DNA from 3 places in the Streptomyces sp. NPDC016640 genome. Region 2 is predicted to be linked to each of the others. Evidence: riboswitches for the same ligand, from Rfam matches in the RefSeq annotation. Region 2 holds a riboswitch; each other region holds the start of a gene.
The links. A riboswitch is a leader RNA that binds a small molecule or an ion and turns the genes downstream of it on or off. The one in region 2 is predicted to bind cobalamin.
Positions count from the first base shown of each region.

Region 1: linked by a shared signal. The riboswitch ahead of ACF07S_RS21430 (ABC transporter substrate-binding protein) and the one ahead of ACF07S_RS22025 (FecCD family ABC transporter permease) in region 2 are both predicted to bind cobalamin.
Region 3: linked by a shared signal. The riboswitch ahead of ACF07S_RS29680 (cobalamin biosynthesis protein) and the one ahead of ACF07S_RS22025 (FecCD family ABC transporter permease) in region 2 are both predicted to bind cobalamin.

Region 1 covers NZ_JBIBRG010000010.1:123,767-133,105, reverse strand. Annotated here, with positions in the region: gene crtI (phytoene desaturase family protein) at 1-1,416, opposite strand, end outside; gene ACF07S_RS21450 (polyprenyl synthetase family protein) at 1,413-2,555, opposite strand; gene ACF07S_RS21445 (nuclear transport factor 2 family protein) at 3,006-3,443, shown strand; gene ACF07S_RS21440 (ABC transporter ATP-binding protein) at 3,535-4,356, opposite strand; gene ACF07S_RS21435 (FecCD family ABC transporter permease) at 4,353-5,471, opposite strand; gene ACF07S_RS21430 (ABC transporter substrate-binding protein) at 5,468-6,493, opposite strand; cobalamin riboswitch at 6,521-6,703, opposite strand; gene ACF07S_RS21425 (class I SAM-dependent methyltransferase) at 6,755-7,504, opposite strand; gene ACF07S_RS21420 (MFS transporter) at 7,473-8,741, opposite strand; gene ACF07S_RS21415 (ATP-grasp domain-containing protein) at 8,734-9,339, opposite strand, start outside.
Region 2 covers NZ_JBIBRG010000010.1:257,868-267,206, reverse strand. Annotated here, with positions in the region: gene ACF07S_RS22060 (ABC transporter ATP-binding protein) at 1-273, shown strand, start outside; gene ACF07S_RS22055 (ABC transporter substrate-binding protein) at 296-1,303, shown strand; gene ACF07S_RS22050 (ABC transporter ATP-binding protein) at 1,688-2,497, opposite strand; gene ACF07S_RS22045 (FecCD family ABC transporter permease) at 2,494-3,630, opposite strand; gene ACF07S_RS22040 (ABC transporter substrate-binding protein) at 3,620-4,639, opposite strand; gene ACF07S_RS22035 (MFS transporter) at 4,908-6,215, shown strand; gene ACF07S_RS22030 (TauD/TfdA family dioxygenase) at 6,233-7,024, shown strand; cobalamin riboswitch at 7,069-7,209, shown strand; gene ACF07S_RS22025 (FecCD family ABC transporter permease) at 7,311-8,414, shown strand; gene ACF07S_RS22020 (ABC transporter ATP-binding protein) at 8,414-9,187, shown strand; gene ACF07S_RS22015 (ABC transporter substrate-binding protein) at 9,227-9,339, shown strand, end outside.
Region 3 covers NZ_JBIBRG010000018.1:53,458-62,796, forward strand. Annotated here, with positions in the region: gene abc-f (ribosomal protection-like ABC-F family protein) at 1-822, opposite strand, end outside; gene ACF07S_RS29655 (hypothetical protein) at 1,079-2,560, opposite strand; gene ACF07S_RS29660 (alpha/beta hydrolase) at 2,729-3,856, opposite strand; gene ACF07S_RS29665 (class II aldolase/adducin family protein) at 3,918-4,649, opposite strand; gene ACF07S_RS29670 (anion permease) at 5,040-6,293, shown strand; gene ACF07S_RS29675 (hypothetical protein) at 6,325-6,546, shown strand; cobalamin riboswitch at 6,706-6,847, shown strand; gene ACF07S_RS29680 (cobalamin biosynthesis protein) at 6,966-7,907, shown strand; gene ACF07S_RS29685 (cobyric acid synthase) at 7,904-9,339, shown strand, end outside.

The DNA of each region.
Region 1 (9,339 bases), 130 kb from region 2:
GGGAGTGGTTCCGCAGCCCGCCAGCACGACGTTCTCGGCGGAGCGCACCAGGTTGCGCGGGCGAAACGGGCCGGTCTGGGCGAAGGTGTGGGACACCGAGAACGGACTGCCCGCCGCGTGCCCCTGCGCCGCCCAGTGCAGCGGCGTCACCAGATGCTCCTCCCGGACGCTGGCCGCGAACCCCTCGAGGCCACGGCGCTCCAGCTCGGCGACCAGGCTGTCGCGGTAGCGCGGCCCCAGGTCGCGCCACGCGCCGGCGGAGGGGCCGACCTCGGTGTTCGGGCAGGGCGCCAGGACGTAGTGCAGATGCCTGCCCGGCGGGGCCAGACCGGGATCGTGCGTCGTCGGCCGGGTGATCAGCAGGGACGGGTCGCTCATCAGCCGCCCCGTGCGGGTCAGCTCGTCGAAGGTGTCCTCCCAGGCGGCGCCGAAGGAGAGGGTGTGGTGGGCGAGGCCCGGCCAGGTGCGGTCGGTGCCGGCGTGCAGCACGACCGCGGACGGCGAGTGGCGCAGCCGCACCGGGCGCTTCGGGGCGCCGCCCAGCAGCCGGTGCGCGGCGGGCAGTTCGCAGGTCAGCACCAGCGCGTCGCAGGTGATCCGCTCGCCCGAGGCCAGCCGCACGGCGCGGACCCGGCCCGCCGAGCGCTCCAGCCCGGTCACCTCGGACGACCAGCGCAACCGCGCCCCCGCGCCGGCCGCCGCGTCCGCCATCGCGCGCGGCAGCGCGTGCATGCCGCCCTTGGGGAACCAGACGCCGGCCACGGTGTCCATGTAGGCGATCACCGCGTACGCCGCGAGGGCCCTGGCCGGGGCGACACCGGCGTACAGGGCCTGGAAGGAGAAGACGCGGCGCAGCCGGGGGTCGGCGAGGAAGCGGCCGATGCGGCGGTCCAGCCGCCCGAAACCGCCCAGTGCCGCCAGCCGTGCCAGGTCCGGGTGCAGCAGCTGGAACGGCGAGTCGAAGTTGGTGTCGATGAAGCGCCGCATCTGCGCCCGGTACAGCCGCTCCAGCCAGTCCCGCAGCCCCCGGTACCCGGCCGCCTCGGCCGGTCCGGCGAACCGCCTGACCTCGTCCTCCATCGCCTCGCCGTCGGTGTGCACGTCGAGTGAGGTCCCGTCGGCGAAACGCGCCCGGTAGGCCGGGTGCAGGGCCGTCAGCTCGACGTGGCGGCCGAGGCCGTCCCCCACGGCGGCGAAGGCCTCGTCGGCCAGGTGCGGCATCGTCAGCACCGTGGGGCCGGTGTCCATCTCGTACCCCCCCAGGCGTACGCGGCCCGCCCGGCCGCCGGGGCCCGCGTCGCGTTCGACGACCGTCACCCGGCGGCCCGCCCCCAGCAGGTGCAGCGCGCAGGCGAGCCCCGAGAGTCCGGCGCCCACCACCACCACGTGGTCCGTCGGACCGGGTACCGTCCTCACGCCGCCTCCCCGGTGCGCTCCGGGGCGAGGCCCGCCGCCCGCCCGACCAGCGCGGCGAACTCCCGCCGCAGAGCGGGCTCCGCGCCGGTCCGGGCGAAGTGCCGCAGGCTCGTCGCGGCCAGTTCGGTGATCTTCGACTCCACGACGGCCCGCGCGCCGGTGCGCTCCAGCGACGCGCGCATCCGCCGCACGGCGTCGTCCGACGAGGACGGCGCGCCCGGGGCGAGCAGTTCGGCGGCCTCCTCGTCGCCGGAGTTCCCGGCGAGCCTGAGGCCGACGGCGAGCAGGTAGGTGAGCTTGCGCGTGCGCAGGTCGTCGTCGGCCGGCTTGCCCGTCCGGGCCGGGTCGCCGAAGGCACCGAGGAGGTCGTCGCGGAGCTGGAAGGCCAGACCGGCGCACCGCCCGGCGGAGCGCAGCGCGTCCAGGACGGGCGCGCCGGCGCCGGCCAGGGCCGCACCGAGCGCCAGTGGCCGCTCGACCGTGTAGAGGGCGCTCTTGAGGGTGGCGATGGTCACCGCCTCGTCGACGCCGGACGCCCCCGTGGCCTGCGCGTGCAGGTCCCGGTACTGCCCGGCCACCATCTCGCGGCGCATGGCCTGCCACTCGCGGTGCAGCCGCGGTCCGTGCGGCGAGCCGAGCGCCGTCTCGGTCAGCAGGTCGTCCGCCCAGGCCAGGGCCAGGTCACCGGCGAGCACCGCGGCGGACGCCGCGAACGCCTCGGCCGGGCCGGTCATCCGTGCGGCCCGGTGCATCCGGGCGAGGTCGACGTGCACCGCGGGCGCGCCGCGCCGCAGCGTCGAGCCGTCCATCACGTCGTCGTGGATGAGCGCACAGGCCTGGAGGAGTTCGAGGGCCGCGCCCGTGCGCAGCACCGCGGTGGGCTCGCCCGATCCGCCGGCGGCCCGCCATCCGCACCAGGCGAACGCGGTGCGCAGCCGCTTCCCGCCGCGCCGGACCAGGGTGGTGACGCGGTCCGCGACATCGCGGGCGAACACCGGATCGGTGTCGCGGGCGGCCCCCAACCCCTCGTCGAGGACGCGCCCGAGTTCCGCCTCGACGGCCCGGGCGGCGTCGCGGGCCGTGAGCGGGCCGTCGACCGGCCTGACCGGTTCGGCCACAGTGGACCGCAGTCCCAGCATGCACAACCCCTTCTCACTCTCGGTCACCGGCACACCAGTGCTTCTGCCGAGTGACCTTGCACGGATGCGCTGATTCCCGACCGGTACGCCGGTCGTCCCGGACGGCGGTCACCCCACCGGCGCAACGGCGGCGGAGCCGTGCGCACGACGCGTCCCCGCGCCGTCGCGGCCACGGGCGCTCCCCGCGGACGTTCGGTGCTGCCACGCGTGTTCCTCCCGGACGTTCGGTCCGACATCCTGACATGTCAGATCATGGCCGCAGCGGCGTGACCCCGCCCGTCGCGACGACATGATCGGCGGGTCGGCGGCCCGGGACCGGAGCGTCCGCCGGGGTGGGCCGCCCGCCCGCACCGGCCGCCCGGAGGTGCTGGCGCCGGCCGGTCGATGCCGGTGATGATGGCGCTCCCGCCGCGTCGGCCGGACGCGGATGCCGAATCGGAGTGATGATTCATGACCCCCGCCGCACCCACGACCGCACGCGCCGTGGTGGAGGAGCTGTTGCGCCGGATCGGTGAGGGCGATCCCGGGCGTATCGCCGAGATGTACGCCGAGCGGGGCGACTGGAAACTGGACTGGCCGGAGGCCGAGCACGGCCGGGCCGCCACCCCGTGGATCCGTCACCGCTCCACCCGCGCCGATGCCGCCGCCCACTACCGCGAGCTCGCCGAGCACCATGTGCCCGGGCAGGCGGCGACCGAGATCGAGCGCATCCTCGTCGACGGCGACGACGTGGTCGTGCTCGGCGAGATCCGGCAGACCGCCCGCTCCACCGGCCGTGCCTACCGGGCGCGGTTCGCCCTGCACCTCACCGTCCGGGACGGGCTCGTCACCCGGCACCACGTCTACGAGGACAGCCTGGCCGTCGCCCAGGCGTTCGCGGCGGGGTAGCCGGGCCCGCCGTGGACCGCGCTGAACGGCGGCCCGGTCCACGGCGGCCCCCGCCGGCGCGCCGGCGGGGGCCTGGTACCTCGAGGAGGAGTCAGCCCCGGAGCGGCGCGGGGGGAGCCGGGCGGTCCGCCCGCCGCGTCCCGCCGGGCAGGAAGGTCACGTGCGGGGCGCCCGTGCCCGGATGGACGGCCACCTCCGCCGCGACCCCGTACACCTCGGCCAGCAGCCCGGGGGTGAGGACCTCGGCGGGTGGGCCCGAGGCGGTCACCTCGCCGTCGTGCAGGACGTAGAGGCGGTCGCAGTAGTAGGCGGCCAGGTTGAGGTCGTGCAGGGCGAGCAGCACGGTCGCGGACAGGTCGCGCAGCGCGTCGAGGACGTCCAGCTGATGGCGGATGTCGAGGTGGTTGGTGGGTTCGTCGAGGACGAGCAGGGTGGGCCGCTGCGCGAGGGCGCGGGCGATGAGCACGCGCTGGCGTTCGCCGCCGGAGAGCCGGTCGAAGGGCCGGCCGGCCAGGTGGGCGGCGTCGACCGCGGCGAGCGCGGAGTCGATGAGTTCGGCGTCCTCGGGGGTGTCGCCCGCCAGCAGCCGTTTGTGCGGGGTGCGGCCCATCGCCACGACCTCGCGGACGGCGAGGTCGACGCCGGCCCCGGGTTCCTGCACCACCGCCGCCACGGTGCGGGCCACCTGCCGTACCGGCAGCGACCAGGCGTCGGCGCCGTCGACGCGGACCCGGCCGGCGTCGGGGCGCAGCACGCGGTAGACGGCGCGCAGCAGGCTGGACTTGCCGCTGCCGTTGGGGCCCACCAGCCCGATCGTCTCGCCGGGACGGGCGGTCAGGGACACGTCCCGCACCAGGACGCGCACACCGGCGCTGATCGTGACGCCGTCGACGCGGAGGTCGGTCGCGGTCATGCCACTCCCCGGTCGGTGCCGCGCCGGGCGTCCCGGCGCATCAGCCACAGGAAGAACGGTCCGCCGCACAGCGCCGTGAGCACGCCGACGGGGATCTCCATCGGCGCGGCGACCGTCCGCGCGGCCACATCCGCCCAGACGAGGAAGACCGCGCCGCCGAGCGCGGCCGTCGGCAGGACGCGGCGGTGGTCGCCGCCGACGAACAGGCGCACGATGTGGGGCATCATCAGTCCGACGAAACCGATCGGCCCGGCCGCCGCCACCAGGACGCCGGTGACCAGGGAGAGCAGGACGAACAGGCGGGCGCGGAAGCGGGCCACGTCCAGCCCCATCGTGGTGGCGGCCTCCTCACCGGCCAGCAGCAGATTCAGGTTGCGGGCCTGCGTCATCAGGACGCCGATGCCCAGGAGCACGGCCAGGCCCGGCAGCCACAGCGCCTCCCAGCCGACGCCGCCGAGACCGCCGAGGGTCCAGGCGAGCACCGCGCGGGTCTCGTTGCCCCGGTCGGTGGTCAGCAGCAGCAGGTCCAGCACGGCGGTGAGCACCGCGGCGATCGCCACCCCGGACAGCACCAGCCGCATCGAGGAGATGCGTCCGCCGGTGCGGGCGGTGGCGTAGACGAGCAGCAGCGCGCCCAGCGCGCCCGTGAACGCGGCGGCCGACAGCGACAGCGGCCCGAACACGCCGACCCCGAAGACGATCACCGCGACCGCGCCGAGGGACGCCCCGGAGGAGACCCCCAGGAGGTAGGGCTCGGCGAGCGGGTTGCGCACCAGGGCCTGCAGCGCGGTGCCCACGACCGCCAGCCCGGCGCCGGTCACCGCGCCGAGCAGCACGCGCGGCGCCCGCACGTCCAGCACGATCGTCTCGCGCGCCCGCGACCACTCGGGCGCCGTCCGGCCGGCGCCCAGCGCGTGCGTGACGATGTCCCACACCTGGCCGGGCGGCACCTCCACCGAGCCGATCGCCAGGCCCGCCGTGGCGGAGGCCCCGAGCAGCGCGGCCAGGACGACGAGCGTGACGACCAGGGACGTGCGGCCCGTTGTCGCCCGCCCGGCGGACGTCTCGGGCGGCGCGGCCGGCCCGGCGGGCGCCTCGACGGCGGGGCGGGTCACCGGAAGCTCCCGGGGTGCAGTCCGCGGGCCAGGTCCTCGACGGCGTAGGCCGAGCGGATGCCGACCAGGGTGGAGGTCAGCGGCAGGACGACGAACCGCTCGTTGCGCACGGCGGGCACGTCGGCGAGGGCCGGCTGGGAGCGCAGGAACTCCTTCTTCCGCTCGACGCTTCCGGCGCCGGCGTAGTCGTAGACGGCGATGACCTCGGGCCGGCGTTCGACGACCTGCTCCCAGGAGACGTCCCCGAAGACGTCGTCGAGGTCGCCGAACACGTTGCGGCCGCCGGCCAGCCGGATCAGCTCGGTGCCCAGGCTCCTGCCGCCCGCGGTGAAGGCGCTCTTGTCGCCGCTGTCGTACACGAAGACGGGCACCTCGGGCTCGCCCCCGACCGCGGCGGCGGCCTCGCCCACCCGGCTCCGCAGATCGGCGACCAGCCGCTCGGCCCGGCCGGGGACGCCGAAGATCCGGCCGACGGTGCGGATCTCGGCGTAGGTGTCCTCCATCGTCACCCGCTTCTCGCCGCAGTACTCGCGGTTGAGGTGGGTGTCGATGCCGGCGTCGGCGAATGCCGTGCGGGAGCGGCCCTCGTTCTCGGCGAAGGCGCTGCCGTAGCCGCCGTAGACGAGATCGGGTTCGGCGTCCAGCACGGCCTCGAAGGACGGTTCCCTCTCGGCCAGTTGCGGTACCTCCTCGAAGTCCCGCCTCAGCTCGGGCAGGACGGCCGAGTCGGGGAAGGCGGTGCCGACCATGCGGTCCTTCAGGCCCAGGGCGAGCATCAGCTCGGCGGGGTGCTGGTGGATGGTGACCACCCGGGCCGGCGGCCTGTCGTACGTCGTGCGCACACCGCAGTTGTCGATGGTGACGGGAAAACCCTCGGGGGCCGCCGCGGCGGCCCTCCCTTCGTGCGCGCCGTCGCCGGACGGGCCGCAGCCGGCGGTCAGCAGGGTCGCCGGCAGGACGACGGCCGCGACCGCGGCGCGCAGGGACCGGCGTGTGCGGGCAGGGATGAGCAGGGGGGACACGTGAAGCCTCCTGGAGTCCGCGCTCCTCGGAACGGGCCCGCGACAGGCCAGTGTCCTGACTCCCGGATCGACGTTCCCCCGGCCTTCCCGCGCGGCGCGCAGTGGCGTGTCGAGGGGGTGCACTCCCCGGTCACAGTGGCGGGACCGTGCCGGATTCGCACCGGCTTCCTGTCTCCCGTCGCGGCGATGACCTGGTGATAGTACGGTTCCCCGGCCCGGAGGTGAAAGGGCGCGCGGATCACCCCGCGCGCCCGGCAGCCGTCAGCCTCCGCGGACCGCCCGCAGGACGAGCCGGTCCGCGTTCTCGTCGTAGGGACGGCCGTCGAAGCCGCCGAAGACCTCCACGTGCTCGAACCCCGCCTCCTCGGCCATCCGCCGCAACTCCACCGCGCTGTACACGAACCACACCAGTGTGGCGCGCGTCACCCGCTCGCCCCGGACCAGCACCCAGTCGCTGCGCAACCGCGCCCAGTCGTCCAGCACGGTGTCGGTCTGCACCATCAGGTCGTCACCGCGCCGCACCACTTTGGGCGGGGTGACCCTGCGGGCCAGCAGTTCCTTGCCGGCGAGGTCCAGGACGAGGGTGCCGCCGGCCGCCAGGCAGTCGTGCATGACGCGCAGCACGCGCGCGTTGTCGGCGGGGTCCTCGAAGTACCCGAAGGACGTGAACATGTTGAGGACGACGTCGAAGCCGCCCGGCTGCTCGAACCGGCGTGCGTCGGCCCGCACATGGGTGACGCGGGCGCCGGCGTCCGCCGCCCGCTCGCGCGCGCGCTCCAGCATGGCCGGGCTGAGGTCCACCCCGGTCACCCGGTGGCCGCGAAGGGCGAGCGGCACGGTGAACACCCCCGGCCCGCAGCACAGGTCCAGCACCCGGGACCCGGGCGCGAAGGCCAGCAGGGGAGAGGTGTCCAGCAGCTCCTCGGCCTGGGCGTGGCGCTGTTCGGAGAAGAGGAAGTCGTGGAACTCGGTCCAGAAGTCATCGTCCTGGAATCCGCCCGTCCGTGTCATGCGGTGTCAGTGCTCCTTCGTCGTCGCCGTGGGGGAGGGGACGCCGGGCCGCGAAGCGGCGCAGCGTCAGCAGGAGAGGGGGAAGCAGCAGGCACTGCGCGGCGGCGAGCAGCCAGAACGACCCGGTGTGACCGGCGCGTTCGCCCAGGCCGTAGAGCTGACCGCCCAGCACTCCGCTCGCGCAGGCGCCCAGGCCCGCGGCCAGCCGCTGCTGGCCGAAGACCACGGCGTCGGAACGGGGGCTGTGGCGCAGTGCCTCCAGGTCGTTCTTCAGGAACAGCACGATGTCGCCCAGGGTGATCAGCGCCCCGCCCGCCAGGAGCGCCGTCCGGGTACCGGCCGCCAGCACGGCCAGCCCGGCTCCCAGCGCCGTGAAACCGGCGGCCAGGGCGAGGGCGTACGGCATCCGCCGGATCAGGCCGGACGCGAGCGGCTGCACGATGATGACCAGGGAGAAGCAGAGCAGCAGCACCATGCTGTAGAAGGCGCCGGAGGCACGCTCGACGGCGTACACCGCCAGGAAGTGCTGGAAGTGGAAGTAGAGGTAGAACGCCAGTGCGTTGGCGGCGAACGGCAGGACGGCCACGCCGGTCAGCAGGCCCGGCCGGGCGGTGCCCGCGGCGGACGGGCGGCGGTCCTCGCCCACTTCGGGGAGCCGTGCGTGGCCCGCGGCGACCGCGAGGAACAGCCCGGTGACGACCGCGAACAGATGGCCGGGCGAGGACAGCACGAAGGGCCCGGCCACCAACGGGCCCACCGCCATGCCCGCGTTGAGCGCCGCGTTGCCCGCCGACAGGAACGCCGGGCGGCGCTCCTCGTCCACGCCGTGCACCAGGTACGCCTTGTTGGCGGGCAGGTAGAGCGCGGCGCCGCAGCAGGTGAGGACCAGCGCGCCGACGGCCAGCGGCGGCCAGCGCAGCGCCGCCAGGAAGCCGGCGAATCCGGCCGTGCGCACGACCAGCGCCCAGAGCATCGTGCGGCGCAGCCCGATCCGGTCCGCCAGCGCCCCGCCGACGACGCCGCCGGAGAACTGCACGAGGGACGCCACGGCCAGCACGACGCCGACCGCGCCGAGGCCCATCCCCAGCCGTTCGTGCAGGAACACCGACATGAACGGCAGGACCATGAAACTGCCGAGCGGGATCAGGAACGAGCTGAGCAGCAGGAAGCGCAGCGGACCGTCGAGCGGGAACAGCGTCCCCCGCGACGTCCCCTCCCGCCGGGCGCGTTCACCCACCGGAGGTCTCCGGGCGGGCCGGCTCGGGGAACGGCGCGGTGAGGACGCGCAGGGCGCCCGCGGCGGCCACCGCCCGGTGCGTGGCGAGTTCGGCGGTCTCGGCCTCGGCGTAGACGATGCCCGCGTACCCGCGGCTGTCGTCCAGGTGCTCGACGCGGTCACCGACCGACTTGACCGGGTACCAGGCGGGCGAGCCCGGCATGTCCGCCAGCCGGTCGAGCCCGGCGACGCCGGTGAACACGCCGGGCGCGGCCGGGTAGCCCAGGACGAAGGCCACGGCCGGGCCGCCGGGCGGTTCGACGTCCATCAAGGCGGGGCGGCGGCCCAGCGCGGCCTCGATCATCGCCTCGTACACGTTGACGCCGAGCGCCCGGCACAGCCCCTCGCCGACCAGCGCGCCCCCGATCCTGGGATTGATCTCCACCACCTCGGGACCGCCGGCGGTCAGCACGAACTCCACGTGCGCGAAGCGGTCGGTGTACCCGATGGCGGCCAGCACCTCGCCGAGCCACCGCTCCAGCGAGGCCCGCCGCGCCTCCGGGAAGGCCACGGGGAAGGCGGTGATCTCCTCGCGGAAGTACGGCTCCGGCGACATGAG
Region 2 (9,339 bases):
CACCTCGACGTACGCCACCAGGTCGAACTGCTCTCGCTCCTGCGCGGATCGGGACTCACCGTCCTGGTCGTGCTGCACGATCTCAACCTCGCCGCGGCCGCCTGCGACCGCCTCGGCGTCCTCTGCGAAGGCCGCCTCGTCACCACCGGTACACCGGAGGACGTCCTCACCACGGAACTCGTCGACGAGGTGTTCGGCGTCAAGGCCAGCATCGTGTCCCACCCACTGACGGGTGACCCGCAGTTGTTGTACTCGCTCGATCCCTCCCCGTGAAAGGCACCACCAGGTCATGACCATGACTCGATTTCCCCGCTCGGTGCGGCAGCGCACCCTCCTCGGCTCCGCGCTCACGGCCGCGCTGCTGCTCAGTGGCTGTGGCGCCGAGGTGGAACCGGACGCCAAGGCGTCCTCCGAGAAGGTCACCGTCAAGAGGTGCGGTGAGCCGGTCGAATACACGGTTCCCAAGCGCGCCGTGGCGTACGAGGGCGGAAGCGCCGACAAGCTGTTCAGCCTCGGCCTGGTCGACCACGTGCACGGCTACGTGATGCCGCCGGCGAACCCTCCGGTGGAGGAGTCACCGTGGGCGAGCGACTACGCCAAGGTGAAGATGCTCAGCGACGATCTCCTCAACAAGGAACTCGTCGTCGAGGCCAAGTCCGACTTCGTCGTCGCCGGCTGGAACTCGGGCTTCAAGGACGAGCGGGGCATCACTCCGGAGATCCTGGACAAGCTCGGCATCCAGAGCTTCATGCACAGCGAAAGCTGCTTCAACTACCCGAAGTACCCGGAGAAGTTGTCCCCGTTCGAGGCTCTCTACACCGATCTTGATCGGCTGGGCAGGATCTTCCAGGTCGAGGAGAAGGCGGACGAGGTCGTCGCCGGGCTGAAGAAGCGGGTGGCGGCCGTCAGGGCGAAGGCGCCCAAGGGCGATCCGGTGCCGGTCTTCCTCTACGACTCGGGCACCGACCAGCCCTTCACCGCGGGCAACCAGGTCCCGCCCAACGACATCATCAAGACCGCCGGCGGCAGGAACGTCTTCGGAGACCTCGACCAGCGGTGGACCCAGGTGAACTGGGAGGCCGTCGCCGAAGCGGAACCGGAAGTCGTCATGATCCTCGACTACGGGGACCTGCCCGCCCAGAAGAAGATCGACTTCTTGAAGAAGTCCCCCCACACGAAGGAGTTGCCTGCCATCAGGAAGGACAACTTCTTCATCCTCGACTACAACGAGGGCATCAGCGGGCCGCGCAACATCGACGGCCTGGAGAAGTTCGCGAAGTACCTGGGCGAGTTCCGGAGCTGACCGAGTCATAGCGTGCCAGGGCCGTGTCCGATCCGCACGGCCCTGGTGCTCCGAGCCGTAAGCGCTGAACCCGGGCGGCTGCTACGTCGGGGAAAGCGCCGCAGTGGACCCGGCGTTGCGGCAGCCGCCACCGTCAGTGGCATGGATCGCCTGCGGACGGGCGGCGGAGGGCCGGTTCCCGGACCCGCCGCTGCCTTGCTGTACCCGGCTCGATCGCGTCGCGCTCGTACTCGTCCGAGCACCGCTTCGGGTGCTCGCTTTCCACCTGCCACTACTTCCTCGGAACCTCGGATCCCAGTCTCCGGGAGGACGAGCGGCTCGTGCGTGAAGCCGGCCTCGCCGGCATCAGCCCACGCCGGACGGGCGAGGGAGGGGGAGCAGGACTCAAGAGCGCTCCACGGCCGAAGGCGGGTGGAGGCGGTCGTCCCGTGGTGCGGTGCCGTGGTAGGAGACCGCGAGGTTGCCGAGGCCGTCAAGGCCGATCCCGGCATCGACCTCGAAGACGTCCATCAGCCGGGCCGGGGTCAGTACGTCCGAGGGCGGACTCGCGGCGACCAGGCGTCCCTGGTACATGAGCAGCAGCCGGTCGCAGTAGCGGGCGGCCAGGGAGAGGTCGTGCAGGGCGACGAGAACCGTCTGGTCGGTGGAGGCCAGCAGGTCCATCAGCTCCAGCTGGTGCCTGATGTCCAGGTGGTTGGTCGGCTCGTCGAGCAGGATGCACCAGGGGCGTTGGGCCAGCGCACGGGCGATGTGGGTGCGCTGGCGCTCCCCGCCGGACAGCGACTTCCAGTGTCTGTCGGCGAGTTCGGTGAGCCCGGTCCGGGCGAGGGCGGCGGTGACGACGGCACGGTCGGTGGCGTCGGGACCGCGCCACCGGTCCCGGAAGGGGGTGCGGCCGAGGCCGACGACGTCGGCGACGCGCAGGTCGCTGTCGGTGTCGGTGGCCTGTTCGACGAAGGCGACGTGCCGCGCGATCCGGCGTGTGTCCCAGTCCCGGATCGGCTCGCCGTCGTACAGCACGGTCCCGGTCGTCGGAACCCGGAGCCCGGCCAGGCAGCGCAGCAGGGAGGACTTGCCGGAGCCGTTGGGGCCGATCAGCCCGACCGTCTCCCCGGGGGCGATCTCCAGGGTCACGTCGGTGACGATCGCCCGGCCGGGCACCGACCAGCCCAGCTTCTCGGCGGCGATCTTCACAGCTCACCTCGCTTGCGCATGACCAGGAGGAACAGCGGTACGCCGAGCAGGGCGGTGAACACGCCGACCGGAACTTCCTGGGGGGCGAAGGCCACCCGGGCCAGCGCGTCCGTCCACACCAGGAAGATCGCGCCCACGAGTGCGGAGAACGGCAGCAGGGAGCGGTGCAGCGGCCCGGCGACGAAGCGCACTCCGTGCGGGACGATCAGCCCCACGAAGCCGATCGCGCCGACCGAGGCGACCGCCACCGCGGTCATCACCGCCGTCACCAGCAGCAGCACCCGCCGTACCGCCCGGACGTCGACGCCCAGCGAGGAGGCGGTGTCGGTGCCGAAGGCGAAGGCGTCCAGAGCGGTCGAGTGCAGCCGGAAGACCACGAGCCCCACCACGCCGACCACCGCGCAGACGACCACCGAGTCCCAGCGGGTCGAGGCCATCGAGCCCAGCAGCCAGTGGGTGATGGCACGGATGGAGTCGGCGTCCCCGGATGCCGTCAGGACCAGGGAGGTCAGCGCCATGAAGAGCTCCGCCACGATCACGCCCGTCAGCACGATGCGTGCCGAATCGAGACCGGTGCGCCGCAGCAGGAGCAGCAACAGGCCGAACGACAGCAGGGCGCCCGCGAACGCCCCGCCGGTCACCCCGATCGCGCCCCCGCCCACGCCGAGCACGACCACGGCCACGGCCCCGGTCGACGCCCCCGACGAGATGCCCAGCAGGTAGGGGTCGGCCAGTGCGTTGCGGGTGACGGCCTGCAGCACGGCCCCGCACGTCGCGAGTGAGGCGCCGACCAGCGCCGCCATGAGCACACGCGGAACGCGCAGGTCCCAGACGAGGGAGTCGACCAGGCGGGGCAGCGGCTCGACGTCGAGGCCGAGACGGGGGCCCACCACCCGCGCCAGATCGGTGTAGCCGACATCGGCGACACCGATCCGTACCGACACCGCCAGTGACCCGGCCAGCACCACTGCGCCGATCAGGAGCAGCACGGCCTGCGACAGGCCGGAAGGGCCGGGGAGCGGTGACACGGGCGGCGTCCTGGCGGAGGCCGCGCGCCCGTGCTCCCGGGCGGCCGGGTGGAGCAGGTCCACCGTGCCCGGCACGCCGGCCGGCGCGTCCGCGCTAGCGGACATACCCGAGTTCCTCCATGCCCTCGATCAGCAGCCCGAGGGTGTGCGTGGTGCGCACCGAGGGATCCATCTCGATGCCGGGTACCTCGATGATCCGGTTCTTCTCGACCGCGGTCAGCTTGGACACCAGCGTGTCCTCGCGCATCATCTTCAGCTTCTCCTCGGCGCTGTCACCGGGGGCTCCGCGTTCGGAGAGGTCGCCGACCACGATGAAGTCGGGGTCGCGGTCGGCGATCTGCTCCCAGGAGACCTCCGGCCACTCCTCGGCGACGTCGTCGAAGGCGTTCCTCGCGCCCACGAGCCTGCTCATCTCGCTGGGCAGTCCGCTCTTTCCGGCTACGTACGGCAGCCCGTTGTAGACCGAGTACAGCCATACGACGGTCGGTTCGCCCTCGACCCTCTTCCCGGTCTCGGCCGCCTTGCCCACCACGGCCCGCTGCTCGGCGACCAGCTCGGCCGCCCGGTCCTCGACGCCGAAGATCCTGCCGTAGTTCTCGTAGTCGCCGAAGAGGAGGTCGAACGGGGTCTTGTCCGGGGCGTTGTGTTTCGGACACTCCACGGCGCTCACATAGGAGGGCAGTTCCAGTTCGGCGAGTTCCTCACGGGTGCCGACCCGGTCCTTGGCGTAGAGGTCGTCGAAGGAGGCGATGACGATGTCGGGAGCGGCCGCGCGCAGCTGTTCGCCGGTGAGGACCTTGGGGCTGAGCACCGGCACCTGGGCGTAGGCTTCCCGGTACTCCTTGGCGATCTTCGTCTTCAGGTTCGCGGTTCCGGCCATGCGGTCCCCGAGCCCGAGTTCCAGCAGCGTCTCCGTGGCGGACTGGTCCAGGGCGACGGCGCGCTTCGGCGGTTCGTCGAAGGAGAGCTTCCGGCCGCAACTCGTCACGGTCGTCGTCCGCGCGGCCGCTTTGTCCGCGGAGCCGTCGGCGGAGGACTCCCCCGACGATGAGCAGCCGACGGCCGTGAGAGCGAGCGTGGCCAGAGCGACGCCTAATCGTGCGGGGTGGCGCATGGGTTCCTCCGGTCTGGAAGAGGCCGTGATGCCGATCATGCAGGGAGCTCGGTCGGGTTGGCGGCTACTCTAGCGACAACGATTTTCATCACGCTAGCCCCCCGGGGGGTGACGCGGTGGCGGGCTCGGACACTCCGCCGTGTGCCGGCAGCCGCCAACGGCCCCGAGCGCGCCTGTGGTCGGCGGGACCACGGGTCGCCCCCGAAGCCGGTCCGGCCGCGGCCGCGCACCATCCGACCAGGTCCACGAACGACAGGAGCGTCACGACGTGCCGACCCCACTCATACCGACCACGGCGTCGGAGGACACCCCCGGAAAGCAGCGGCCCCTCCTGCTCGACGCCGCCTTCCTACGGCTCTGGACGGGCGCCACAGCCTCGGGTCTGGCGACCTGGGCCCTGCCGTTCGTGCTGGGGTTCGCGGTGCTCGACCGCACGCTCGACGTCACCGATCTCGGCCTGCTGCTCGCGGCACGCACCGCGGGATTCCTCGCCGCGGTGCCCGTCGCCGGAGTACTGGCCGACCGGCACTCCCGCCGGGGCGTCGTGCTGTGGGCGGGACTGGCGGCGGGAGTCGCGGCACCGCTGATCGCCGCCGGACTCGGCCGCTCGGTCCTGCTGATGGCGTCGGCCGCCGCCCTGGCCGGCGCGGGTCAGGGCGCCTGCCGGCCCGCCTTCCAGGCCCTGACCGCCGAGGTCGTCGATGCCGGCCGCAGGCAGCAGGCCAACGCCGCCATGACGCTCGCGGTCAGGGTCACCACCCTGACGGGGCCTTCACTGACCGCCCTGCTCGCCGTGTTCCTCGGCACCCGCGCCCTGCTGCTCGGCATCGGCCTGCTGTGGCTCGTCGCCGCCCTCCTGCCCGGACCGGGCGCACATGCCGGCACCGGGACCGAGGGCGCTCCCTGCGCCGAACGTCCCCAACGGGTGTCGTTCCTGGCCGAGTTCGCCGACGGCGTCCGTGAAGCCCGCAGGCACCCGTGGTTCGTCGCCGGACTGGCGGCCCTGACGGCCGTCATAGCCACCGGCTACTCCGCGACCGGCGTCGCCCTGCCCCTGGTCAGCCGCGACGAGTACGGCACCGAGGTCGTGCTCGCGGGTGCGATGACCGCCTACACCGCCGGTGCGCTGGCCGCGGCCCTGCTCGTCGCCCGCTGGCGCCCGCGATCGGCGGGCTGGACCGCTCTGGCGGGCCTCGCCGCCTACGGCTTCGCCCCGCTGAGCCTGATGGTCCCCGTGCACCCCGTGGTGGTGATGACCGCCTACGCCGTCGCCGGCATCGGCATCGAGCTGTTCAACGTGCCGTGGTTCACCGCGACCCAGCGCGAGGTCGCACCGGACAAGCTCGCCCGGGTTTCCTCGTTGGACTTCCTGCTCTCCTACGGCCTCGCCCCGGTCGGGCTCGTCCTCATCGCGCCGGCCATCGACGCCTTCGGCACCCGCGCCGTCCTCGCGGTCTGCGCACTGACCTGCTTCGCCGCCCCGGCCGTCGCCGCCCTGGTGCCCAGCGCCCGCCACTTCTCCCGCAGGCCCGAGGCGCCGTCCGGAGCCGAGGGGAAAGCCGGGAGCGCCGCCTGATGCGGCAGTCTCGGGTCATGCACTCACTCAGCCACAGCACCCAGCCGTCTGCTCCCCCCACGCCTTCGGGCCTCGTCCCCGGCCGGGTGGCCGGCGAACGGGAGCAGGAGGCCCGCACCCTCCTGTCACGGGACGGAGCCGTCGTCCTCACCGGTTACGAGAACACAGCCGACGCCCTCGCCGTCGCCGCGGCCCGCACCCTGGGCAGCCGTCTGCGGGAGCTGTATCCGCACCGCGTGCGCACCTCCCGTGACGCCGGCCCCGTCCACCTGCACGCCGACAGCTTCGACCTCGTCGTCGACGTCGGCGGCGTACCCGGCAGGCGGCGGCACCCCGACGAGGACCACGTCCTGATCCAGTGCGTCCGGCCCGCTCCCCGCGGAGGCGACTCCTTCGCGCTCGACGCGTACGGCCTCGTCGACGGCCTGGCGTCGACCGACCCCGCCCTCCTGGACTTCCTCACCGGTACCGACGTCGACCTGTACGGCGAGTGGGCGGGGACGCGCGGACTTCCCGCCACCCCACGCGTCGCCCGGCACGTCGAGTACACCCGCACCGGCCGTCGCGTCGTCCGCCGCACCGACGGGGCCGTGCCCCTGCACCGCGACCCGGACACCGACCGGGTACGCGCCATGCTGGCCCGCTTCGACGAGACGGTGCACGCCCTCGAACCGGCCCTACCGCGCTTCCGGCTCGCCGAGGGCGACATCCTCGTCCTCGACAACTACCGCTGCTGGCACGGCCGCGACGCGCACACCGGTGAGCGCACCGTCCGCATCCTCACCCTGCGCACGGCCGACGCCCGCTGAACGTGTCCCCACCGCGGTGGCGCAAACCTGCGCCCCCCAGGGGGAGAAGGCGTGGGAACACACGCTAGGCTGCAAGCGCCTCGTGGGGGAAGTCCGGTCGAAGTCCGGCGCTGACCCGCAACGGTAGGCGGAATCCCGTACGGGATTCCGTGAGCCCGATCACCCGCGGTGGTGAAGCCCCTGTCAATCGCCGTGGACTGCGAGAGGTGCTGCGCACGGGGTCCAGCGCCCGGGCCCGCTCCTTCGATCACGCAGGTGCACGGCCCGAGGCGAAAGCGATCCGCCTGTGGCCACGCTCCGCGACCCCATACCCGCCGTACCGCACCGCACCACGAGCGGCGGGCCCCCACCGCCCCGGCGCGTCCCGTTGCCCCTGCTCGTGACCGGTCTGTGTGTCGCGCTCCCCGTCTCCCTGGTCTGTGGGGCGAGTACCGGGGCGTCGGGGCTCTCCTGGAGCGAGGCGCTGCACTACCTCTGGGCGGGGCTGACCGGTGGGCTCATAGCTCCGGACGAGGTCTCCTCCTACACCATCGTGTGGGAACTGCGCTTCCCGCGCGCCGTGCTGGCCGCGGTGGTCGGCGCCGGTCTGGCGGCCGTGGGCGTCGCCGTCCAGGCCATGGTCCGCAACGCGCTCGCGGACCCGTTCGTCCTCGGCATCTCCTCCGGCGCGGGCGTCGGCGCCAACGCCGTGCTCATCTTCGGCGCCTTCGGCGCGCTCGGTGTCTGGGCGCTGTCCACGGCGGCGTTCCTCTCCGCGCTCGCGGCCATGACGCTGGTGTACGCGATCGCCCGGACCCCGCGGGGGCTGACACCGCTCCGGCTCGTGCTGACCGGTACCGCCATGTACTACGGCTTCTCGGCCGTGACCACGTTCATGGTGTTCGCCGCCGAGCACGGTGAGGCGGCCCGGTCCGCGATGATGTGGCTGCTCGGCAGTCTGGGCGGTGCGAGCTGGTCCTCCGTGCCGGTCGCCGCGGGCGCGGTGCTCGGCGGCCTCGCCCACCTCGGCTTCTCGGCCCGGCGCCTGAACGCCCTGGCGATGGGTGACGAGACCGCTGCCGCGCTGGGGGTGGACCCCGGCCGGCTGCGCAAGGAACTCTTCCTGACGACCGCCGCCGTCACCGGGGCGGTGGTCGCGGTCAGCGGGGCGATCGGCTTCGTGGGCCTGATGGTGCCGCACGCCGCCCGGATGCTGGTCGGGGCGGACCACCGCCGGCTGCTGGCCGTCGCGCCCCCGGCCGGTGCCGTGCTGCTGATCTGGGTCGACGTCCTGTCGCGCGTGGTGCTCGCCCCGGCCGAACTGCCGCTGGGCGTCCTGACGGCGGCGATCGGTGTGCCGTGCTTCGTCCTGCTCATGCGCCGCCGCACCTACACCTTCGGGGGCGTGTGATGCAGGTCGACATCGACACGGTGACCGTGGAGATCTCCGGCACGCGGCTGGTGGAGGACGTATCGCTGCGGGCGGGCAGCGGCCAGTTCGTGGGGCTCGTCGGGCCCAACGGCAGCGGCAAGTCGACCCTGTTGCGATGCGTCTACCGGGCCCTGCGCCCCACGGTTGGTGCGATACGCCTCGACGGCGACGACCTGCTGGCCTTGAACACGCGAGAAAGCGCCCGCCGGCTCGCGGCCCTTCCACAGGAAGCGGTCGCGGAGTTCGACTTCACCGTGGCCGAGGTCGTGGCCATGGGCAGGTTGCCGCACCAGGGTTCGGTGACCCGGGAGACCGGCGAGGACCGGCGCGCGTGTGCCGCCGCGCTGGAGGGAGTCGGCGCCGGCCATCTGGCCGACCGGGGCTTCCTCACGCTCTCCGGCGGTGAGAAGCAACGGGTCCTGATCGCCCGCGCGCTCGCCCAGCAGCCGCAGGTCCTGGTGCTGGACGAGCCCACCAACCACCTGGACATAGCCCAGCAGTTGGAGGTCCTGTCCCTGGTCCGGGCCAGCGGACTGACCGTGCTCGCCGCGCTGCACGACCTCAACCTCGCCGCGCTCCACTGCGACCTCGTCCACGTCATCGACGGCGGGCGGATCGTCGCCTCCGGCGCACCCCACGATGTCCTCACGCCGGTGTTGCTGACCGATGTCTTCGGCGTCCGTGCGCACCGCGTCCCCCATCCCGAAACGGGCGCGGTCCAGCTGCTCTTCGACCGTCTTCCCGCCCAGTAGTTCCCCTCCCCGGTCCACCCTCGAAGGAGTCACCCCCCCATGCCGAACCGCGCACGCCCCGCCGCCCTCGCCCTCGTTCTGGCCTTCGCCGTCACCGGCTGCGGGGCGAGCGTCTCGTCGGAGGAGGGGAAGCGAGACGGCGCCCGGGCGTC
Region 3 (9,339 bases), on a different contig from region 2:
GGCCTGGGAGTTGAGGGCGGCCGCCTTCTTCTCGGCGTTCTGCCGTTCGCGCTTGCGGCGCTTCTCGTCGGCCTCGCGCTGCTGCTGGTAGAGCTTCCAGCCCATGTTGTAGACGTCGATGGTGGCGCGGTTGGCGTCGAGGTAGAACACCTTGTTGACGACCGTCTCGACCAGGTCGACGTCGTGGGAGATCACGATGAAGCCGCCGCGGTAGGTCTTCAGGTAGTCGCGCAGCCAGACGATCGAGTCGGCGTCGAGGTGGTTGGTCGGCTCGTCCAGCAGCAGGGTGTCCGCGTCGGAGAAGAGGATCCTGGCCAGTTCGACGCGGCGGCGCTGACCGCCGGAGAGGGTGTGCAGCGGCTGGCCGAGCACGCGGTCGGGCAGGTTCAGCGCGGCGGCGATGGTGGCGGCCTCGGCCTCGGCGGCGTAACCGCCCTTGGTGAGGAACTCGGTCTCCTGGCGCTCGTACTGCCTGAGCGCCTTCTCCCGGGTGGAGCCCTGGCCGTTCGCGATGCGCTGCTCGTTCTCGCGCATCTTGCGCAGCAGTGCGTCCAGGCCGCGCGCGGAGAGGATGCGGTCGCGGGCGAGGACGTCGAGGTCGCCGGTGCGGGGGTCCTGGGGGAGGTAGCCGACCTCGCCGGAGCGGGTGACGGTGCCGCCGGCGGGGATGCCCTGGCCGGCGAGGACCTTGGTGAGGGTGGTCTTGCCGGCGCCGTTGCGGCCGACGAGGCCGATGCGGTCGCCCTTGGCGACGCGGAAGGTGGCGCTTTCGATGAGGACGCGGGCACCGGCGCGCAGCTCGATGCCGGAGGCGGAGATCACGGACAGACTCCTGGGCGGGTTGGTGGCGGGCTGGGCGGCTGAGGGCGTTCCCGCCGTTAATGCGCGAGGAGAATGGCCATGGCAGCCATTCTAACGGGGCCGTGCAAGCGGATTGTCCGAACGCGGTCCCCGGCCACGGCGCACGGGGAAGCGGTCGCCGGGGCCGCACGGCCCGGGACCCCGGGGGCGCCGCGCGGAGCTCCGGCGCTTACGCCCTCGGGACCGGAGGGCCCGGGCCCGGGGCCCGGCTGACGGTTCAGCTGCCGGTGTGCACCTGGAAGGCGGCCCGGCGGACGGCCTTGGCCAGGGCCGGGTCGGGGTGCGCGGCGGCGAGCGCGACCAGGACCTGCACGGTGCGCGGGTGACCGACCGCGCGCACCTCGTTGAGCAGCGCGGGGACGGTCGGCTGCACCGCGGACTCCAGGTGCCGCACGAGCAGCGGGGCCTCGCCGTGGTCGGCGACGGCGGCCGCGGTGTCCACCCACAGCCAGGTCGCCTCCTGGCGGGTGAGGACCTCGTGGGCGTCCTCGGGGTCGGCACCGTCGTGCTCGGCGAGCCACAGCAGGGCGTAGGGCCGCAGCGTCGGTTCGTCGAGGACGGCGCGGACCTCGGGCTCGGCGGGGGCACCGACCACGCGCAGCGCCTCGAAGGCGAGGCCGCGCAGCAGGGCGTCCTCGCCGCGGGCGGCGGCGATCAGCTCGGTGACGGCGCTGCCGACCGGGCGGGCGGCCAGCCAGGCGCGGTATTCGGCGCGGGCGGCGTTGGGGCGCAGCTGGGCGCAGCCGCGCAGCATGTCCTCGGCGCCCTGCTCGATGTTCCCGGCGGGGCTCTGGGCGGCGACGCAGATCTGCTCCAGCTTGACCCACACCGCCCAGCTTCCGAGCGGGGTGAGCGTGGCCTGCCCCTCGCCGTAGGTGAGGGCGCCGACGGAGGCGAGGGCGCGCAGGGCCCAGTCGAGCAGCGGTTCGAGCGGGGCGTCGGCGGCGGCCGGCCCCGCGGGGGCGGGGCGCGGGCGCTCGACCGGGCCGTCGGACCGCGGGACGCCGGCCTCCGGCACCCCGGCGCCGGAGGCTTCGGCGTCCGCCGCTTCGGGCTGTGGCGCGTACTCGACCTCGCAGCGCTCCGTGCGGAGTTCGACGACGCGTTGCCGCAGGAGGTCGAGGAGCTGCGGCACCGGGACCGGGCCGGCGGACAGCTGGAGGAAGGAGAGCACCTGCGGCATGGCCGTCACCACCTCGGCGACGGCGGCGGGCTCGTACTCCGCGGGTTCCGGATGGGCCAGCGACCAGGCGTCGCACAGGGCGACCCAGCCGCGCAGCACGGCGCTGTCGTCACGGTTCCAGGCGCGCAGCCGCCAGCCGGGACGGGCGCTGTCGCCGTGCACCTCGATGAGGCCGGCCAGACGGGCGGTGTCCCAGTCGGCGCGGACCTGAGCGGGGGTCAGACCCAGATCGGCGGCCGCCCGTTCGGCGGTCGCGCCGGAGAGGGTGGCCTTGCCGTCGGTGGTGGCGCTGTCCCCGCCGGGGCCGAGGGCGGAGTCGGCCCAGCGGGCGACGCGGGCCGCGGCGGCCAGCCCGGAGCGCGCCATTCTGGCCAGCTCCGCCGGTGCGGGGGTGCCCTCCGGGGGGCGGGGCGCGGGACGGCGCGGCCGCCTCTGGTTGATCGCTGTGGGGGCGGCGGCCAGGGGTCGCGGGCGGACGAGTCGGAGCCTGGAGTCGCGCGGGATACGGGACGTCACGGGTGCAGTCTTCCTGTTGACGGTCCGAAAACCCAAACGGAATGCGGACGAGGGCCCGGGGGCGGTCCGCGCCCCGGGCCCGGATCCGGTCGGAGGGAGGGAATCAGGCCAGTGGTACGGCCGTAAACGGAATCCTCGGCCCCGGCTGGTGATCCGTGCGCGCCACCGTCACATCAGGGGGGTGAGGAAGCGCCGCAGGACCTCCTCGTAGGTGTGCGGGTCGGCGTTCCACATGGCCGCGTGCGGGGCGTCGGTGACGGTGTGCAGGGTGATGGTGTTCGGGTGGGCGGCGGCGAGGCGGCGGGAGTACCGCCAGGGGGCCACCGCGTCGCCGGGGCCGTGGAAGATCTGCGTGGGGACGGCGACGCGGTCCAGCTGGACGGCGCCGGGCGCGCGGTCGCCGTACAGGCCCGTGCGGCCCTGGGCGGCGCGGACCGCGAGCGGCAGCAGCAGGCCCGGGACGCGGCCGGCCGCGGCGAGGGCGCGCAGGGTGGCCTCCCAGTCGAGCACCGGGGAGTCCAGGACGAGCCCGGCGACGTGGGCGCGCACCGCGGAGCGGGCGGCGACGCGCAGCGCCATGGTCGCGCCGGTGGACCAGCCGTACAGGACCGCCTGCCGGGCGCCGGAGCGCACCGCGTGGTGGAGCGCCGCGTCGAGATCGCGCCACTCGGTCTCGCCGAGGTGGTTGAGGCCGTCCGGGGAACGCGGTGCGCCCGGGTCGCCCCGGTGGGCGGGGGCGAGCACCGGGAAGCGGTGGCGGTGCAGGAACTCCATGAGGTTCATGGTGTGTTCCCGGGTGGTGCCGAGGCCGTGCGCGACGATCACCCAGGTGTCCCGGGCGCCCGGGACGAACCAGGCGGGCAGGGGGCCGAGTTCGCCGGGGACGTCGAGGTCGGTGTGGTCCAGGCCGAGGGCGGCGGACGGGTCGCCGGCGTACAGGTCCGGGGTGAGCCAGGCGCGGTCGCCGGGCCCCGGGGTGCCGTAGGTGACGCGTTCCAGGCGGCGTACGACGGTGTCGGCGGGGTCCGGGGGCGCGGTCTGCACGGGACCGACGACCGCGTGGAAGCCGTCGCCGGCGAGTCCGTAGTGGCCGGGCCGCAGCGCGGCGAAATCCCGGGTGAGGCTGATCCGGCCGGCCGCGGTGGCGTGGACGGTGAGCCTGGGTTCGGTGGGCAGGGGCTCGCCCGGGGGCATCCTGAGGGCGGCGTCGCTGGCGAACCGGCCGGCGGCCACCGCGGCGGCGCCGGCTCCCATGACGGCGGTGACGGCGGCGGCCGTCGCTCTGGCAGTGCGCACGCTCCCAGTGTCCGGTCGGAAGGCGCACCCGGCCAGTGGACGCGGCGCCCGGACCCGGCCCTCAGTCCCGCCGGCCGTACCCCCGCAGGCGTTCGCCGGCCTCCGCCACCTGGTCCACGGTCAGGAGACGGGGGGACAGCGCCGGGACCGAGGACGCGGTCAGCCAGACCCGGCACATCCACTCCAGCTGGGCCGTGCGGTCGTAGGCTTGGGCGAGGGTCGTGCCGTGGGTGACGGTGCCGTGGTTCTGCAGGAGGCAGCCGGTGCGGCCGTCCAGGGCGCGGAGCATGTTCTCGGCCAACTCGTCGGTGCCGTACGTCGCATAGCGGGCGACCCGGACGGGGCCGCCCAGCGCCGCGGCCATGTAGTGGATCAGCGGCAGCTCGTCGACGAGCGTGGAGACGGCCGTCGCGTGCACCGCGTGGGTGTGCACCACGGCGCGCGCGCCGGTCGTGCGGTAGACGGCGAGGTGCATGGGCAGCTCGCTGGTCGGGACGAGGCCGCCGAGGACCTGCCGGCCGGCGAGGTCGACGCCGGTCACGTCCCTGGGCCCCAGCCGGTCGTACGGCACTCCCGACGGCGTGACCAGGACGGTGTCGCCGACCCGCACCGAGACGTTGCCGGAGGTACCGACGACGAGCCCGTCGGCGACGGTCCGGCGCGCGGTCCCGACGAGTTCCTCCCAGGCGCGCGCCTCCTCCTCGCGCACAGGCCTCCCCCGCGGCTCCCCCGCGTCCCGGACGCCGTCCCCGGCGCCCCCCGCTTCCCGCCCGTCCCCTCGCTGCCCGGTCATGCCGCGATCCTGCCAGGCGCGCCCCCGGCGCGCGACGGGCCGGGGGCACCGCCGGGCCGGAAGCCGACCCTCCGCGAGGGCGCGGGTCCGCGCACGTCGTCCTCCGGCGGTTCCCTGCGGGGGATCGCCGGCCGTCCGGTACGACGACGGCGGCACGCTCCCCAGTGACCGAAATCTCTTCACCGGCCCACCCGACCGGCCGAAGACGTTCGCCGGGGGCGCCCGGGGCCCTGTCACGGGGCCGCCCGCGCGACACGGCGGCGGCCCCGCCATCCGGCGGAGCAGCCGCCCCCTCTTACGGTCACCGCGATGCCCATTCCAGTTCATCTTCCGTTCATCCTGGTTACCTACGTTCAACCAGCCAATGACCTCGAACGATTGCCTGGGTAAATGGAAAGCTTCTCGCTGATCCTCGCGATTGTGGTGGTAACCGCACTCGCGTTCGATTTCACGAACGGTTTCCACGACACCGCGAACGCGATGGCGACGACCATTTCGACCGGTGCGCTCAAGCCCAAGGTCGCGGTGGCCATGTCCGCCGTGCTGAACCTCGTGGGCGCCTTCCTCTCGGTGGAGGTCGCCAACACGATCTCCAAGGGCCTCGTCGACGAGGCCGGCATCCGTCCCGAGGTCATCTTCGCCGCACTGGTCGGCGCGATCCTCTGGAATCTCCTGACCTGGCTGGTCGGTCTGCCGTCCAGTTCCTCGCACGCCCTGATGGGCGGGCTGATCGGCGCCACCGTCGCCTCCGCCGGGTTCGGCGCGGTGCACGGCGACGTCCTCGTCACCAAGGTCCTGATCCCCGCGATCGCCGCCCCGCTGGTGGCCGGCCTCGCCGCGATGATCGCCACCCGCCTCACCTACCGCCTGGGCAGGAAGGCCGACGGCAAGGCCTCCGAGAAGGGCTACCGCGCCGGGCAGATCGCCTCCGCCGGCCTGGTCTCGCTGGCCCACGGCACCAACGACGCCCAGAAGACGATGGGCATCATCACCCTCGCCCTGGTCGCCGGCGGCACCCTCGCCCCCGACTCCGACCCGCCCCTGTGGGTCATCCTCTCCGCGGGCGTCGCCATCGCGCTCGGCACCTACCTCGGCGGCTGGCGCATCATCCGTACCATGGGCAAGGGCCTGACCGACCTCCGGCCGCAGCAGGGCTTCGCCGCCCAGACCAGCGCCGCGACGGTCATCCTGGCCTCCTCGCACCTCGGCTTCTCGCTGTCCACCACGCACTCCGTCTCCGGCTCCGTGATGGGCGCGGGCCTGGGCCGCAAGGGCGGCGTGGTCCGCTGGTCGACGGCCACCCGGATGTTCGTCGCCTGGGGCCTGACGCTGCCGGCGGCGGCCCTGGTCGCGGCGGTCGCCGAGTGGGTCTGCGGCTTCGGCTCCTGGGGCACCGCCCTCGTGGCCGTCTTCCTGATCGCCTCCAGCGCGGCGATCTGGAAGCTGTCCCGGCGCGAGGTCGTCGACCACACCAACGTCAACGACCACGGCGTCCCCGGCGAGGAGCAGCCCGGCGTGGTGACCCAGGCCATCGCCGCGGTGACCCCGCCCCCGGTCGGCACCGTGCCGGAGGAGCTCGCCGCCACCATCCCGGCCCCCTCGTCCACCGACCCGGCCGCCCCGCCGGCCAGGACCGCCGTCTGACCGCGTCCCGGCACGAAGGAAGAAGAGCACCATGAAGATCGACTGGGCGGCCCTCGGCTCCGTCTTCGGCGTCAGCCTCGTGGCCACCGTGGTCCTGGTGGCCCTGTTCACCCTGGGCATCAACGGCCTGTCCCGCCAGGAGCGGGCCGCCGCCGAGGGCCGGTCCGCCACCCTGGCGGTCACCGGCGCCTACGCCTGCTTCGCGGCGTGCGCGGCGGCGGTGGCCTACGGCATCTACCTGATCGTGGCCTGATCCTCGTCACGGATCGTCACCGTCCGAGCGGGCGGTGCGGGAGCCCCGGCCCCGCACCGCCCGCTCGTGCGCACGAACCCGGCACACGCGGTTCACCCACCGGAACCTCCTGTGGGCCTCGGCACACTTCAGCCTCGCAGGTCAACGCCAGGTTGACGGCTCTTCCGGGGCCGTGGTGGACTGCCTCAGCCATTACGGCGGCAGGAGAGGAAGCCGGTGCGAGTCCGGCGCGGTCCCGCCACTGTCACCGGGGTCACCACCCCGGGAGCCAGGAACTCTCACCGCCGGTCTCGTCGAATCAGGGCGCGGACACCCTGAGTGAGGACCCATCGCCATGCGCGGCAGCCTGTTGAGGTCGACCAGCCGAGCCCCGTCCCGTCCCGGGGCCGTTCCCGGCGGACGCCCGGCCGGCTGAACCCATGGGTGCCGATCGCGTCTTCGCGTACGGCGCCGCCGCCGGCCTCCTCGGCGACCTGCTCCTCGGCGATCCCCGCCGCGGGCATCCGGTCGCCGCGTTCGGGCGGGCCGCGGCCGCCGTGGAGCGGGTGCTGTGGCGGGACGACCGGGGCCGGGGCGCCGTGCACACCGCCGTGTGCGTCGGCGGGGCCGTCGCGCTGGGGGGCCTCGCCGCCCGCTGCGTACGCTCCTCCCCCGCCGCCTCCGTCGCCCTGACCGGTGCCGCCACCTGGGCCGTCGTCGGCGGCACCTCGCTGGCCCGTGAGGCGCGGGCCGTCGGGCGGGCCCTGGAGGCCGGGGACGTCGAGGCCGCCCGGGCGCGGCTGCCGCACCTGTGCGGCCGGGATCCGCAGGCCCTGGACGCCGACGGGATCGCCCGCGCGGTGGTCGAGTCCGTCGCCGAGAACACCTCCGACGCCGTGGTGGGTGCCCTGGTGTGGGGCGCCGTCACCGGGGTGCCGGGGCTGCTCGGGTTCCGCGCCGTCAACACGCTGGACGCGATGGTCGGCCACAAGTCCCCCCGCTACCGCCGCTACGGCTGGGCCTCCGCCCGCCTCGACGACGTCGCCGGCTGGCCCGGGGCACGGCTGACCGCCGTACTCGCCGCGCTCTGCGGGCCCGACCCGCGGGGCGCCGTACGGGCGTGGCGCGCGGACGCGGCGAAGCACCCGAGCCCCAACGCCGGGCCCGTGGAGGCGTCCTTCGCGGGCGCCCTCGGCGTGCGGCTCGGCGGCACGCTCTCCTACGGCGGGCGGGTCGAGCACCGGCCCGTGCTCAACGGCGGCGGCCGTGCCGTGGCCGTGGCCGACATCGACCGGGCGGTACGGCTCTCGCGGCGGGTCGGCTGGCTCGCGCTCGGGGCCGGGGCCGTCGCGCGGCTCGTCGTGAAGGGACGTACCTCATGAGCGGTGGAGGTCTGCTCGTCGCCGGGACCACCTCGGACGCCGGCAAGAGCGTGGTGACCGCCGGGATCTGCCGGTGGCTGGTGCGGCAGGGGGTCAGGGTCGCGCCGTTCAAGGCGCAGAACATGTCGCTGAACTCCTTCGTGACCCGGGAGGGCGCCGAGATCGGGCGGGCCCAGGCCATGCAGGCCCAGGCCTGCCGGGTGGAGCCGGCCGCGCTGATGAACCCGGTGCTGCTCAAACCGGGCGGCGAGCAGTCCAGCCAGGTCGTCCTGATGGGCAGACCGGTCGGCGAGATGAGCGCGCGCGGCTACCACGGAGGACGCCAACAGCATTTGCTGGCAACGGTGTTGGAGTGCCTGGAGCAATTGCGGGGCACGTATGACGCGGTGATCTGTGAGGGGGCCGGCAGCCCGGCCGAGATCAACCTGCGGCGGACGGACATCGTGAACATGGGCATCGCCAGGAACGCCGGGCTCCCCGTGCTCGTCGTCGGTGACATCGACCGGGGCGGCGTCTTCGCGTCGTTCTTCGGTACCGTCGCCCTGCTGTCCCGGCAGGACCAGGAACTGGTCGCCGGGTTCCTGGTGAACAAGTTCCGGGGTGACGTGTCGCTGCTGGAGCCGGGCCTGGAGATGCTGCACGGCCTGACCGGACGGCGGACGTACGGCGTGCTGCCCTTCCGGCACGGCCTCGGCATCGACGAGGAGGACGGACTCCGCGTGTCGCTGCGCGGTGCCGTACGGGAGTCCGTGGTGGCCGCGCCGGTCGGCGAGGACGTGCTGCGGGTCGCCGTGTGCGCGGTGCCGCTGATGTCCAACTTCACGGATGTGGACGCGCTCGCCGCCGAACCGGGTGTCGTGGTGCGGTTCGTGGACCGGCCCGAGGAACTGTCCGACGCCGACCTGGTGGTCGTGCCGGGGACCCGCGGGACCGTGCGCGCCCTGGAGTGGCTGCGGGAGCGCGGACTCGCGGACGCGCTGCTGCGGCGGGCGGCCGAGGGCCGGCCCGTGCTCGGGATCTGCGGCGGCTTCCAGATCCTCGGCGAGCGGATCGAGGACGACGTGGAGAGCCGGCGGGGACGGGTCGACGGGCTCGGACTGCTGCCCGTGCGGGTGCGGTTCGCCCGCGAGAAGACCCTCACCCGGCCGGAGGGCGAAGCCCTCGGGGAACGGGTCGAGGGGTACGAGATCCATCACGGCCTCGCCGAGGTCCTCGGGGGAGAGCCCTTCCTGGACGGCTGCCGGGTCGGCCAGACCTGGGGCACGCACTGGCACGGCTCGCTGGAGTCGGACGGATTCCGGCGGGCCTTCCTGCGCGAGGTGGCCGCCGCCGCGGGGCGCCGCTTCGTGCCGGCCCCCGGCACCTCGTTCGCCGCGCTGCGCGAGGAGCAGCTCGACCGGCTCGGCGACCTGATCGAACAGCACGCGGACAC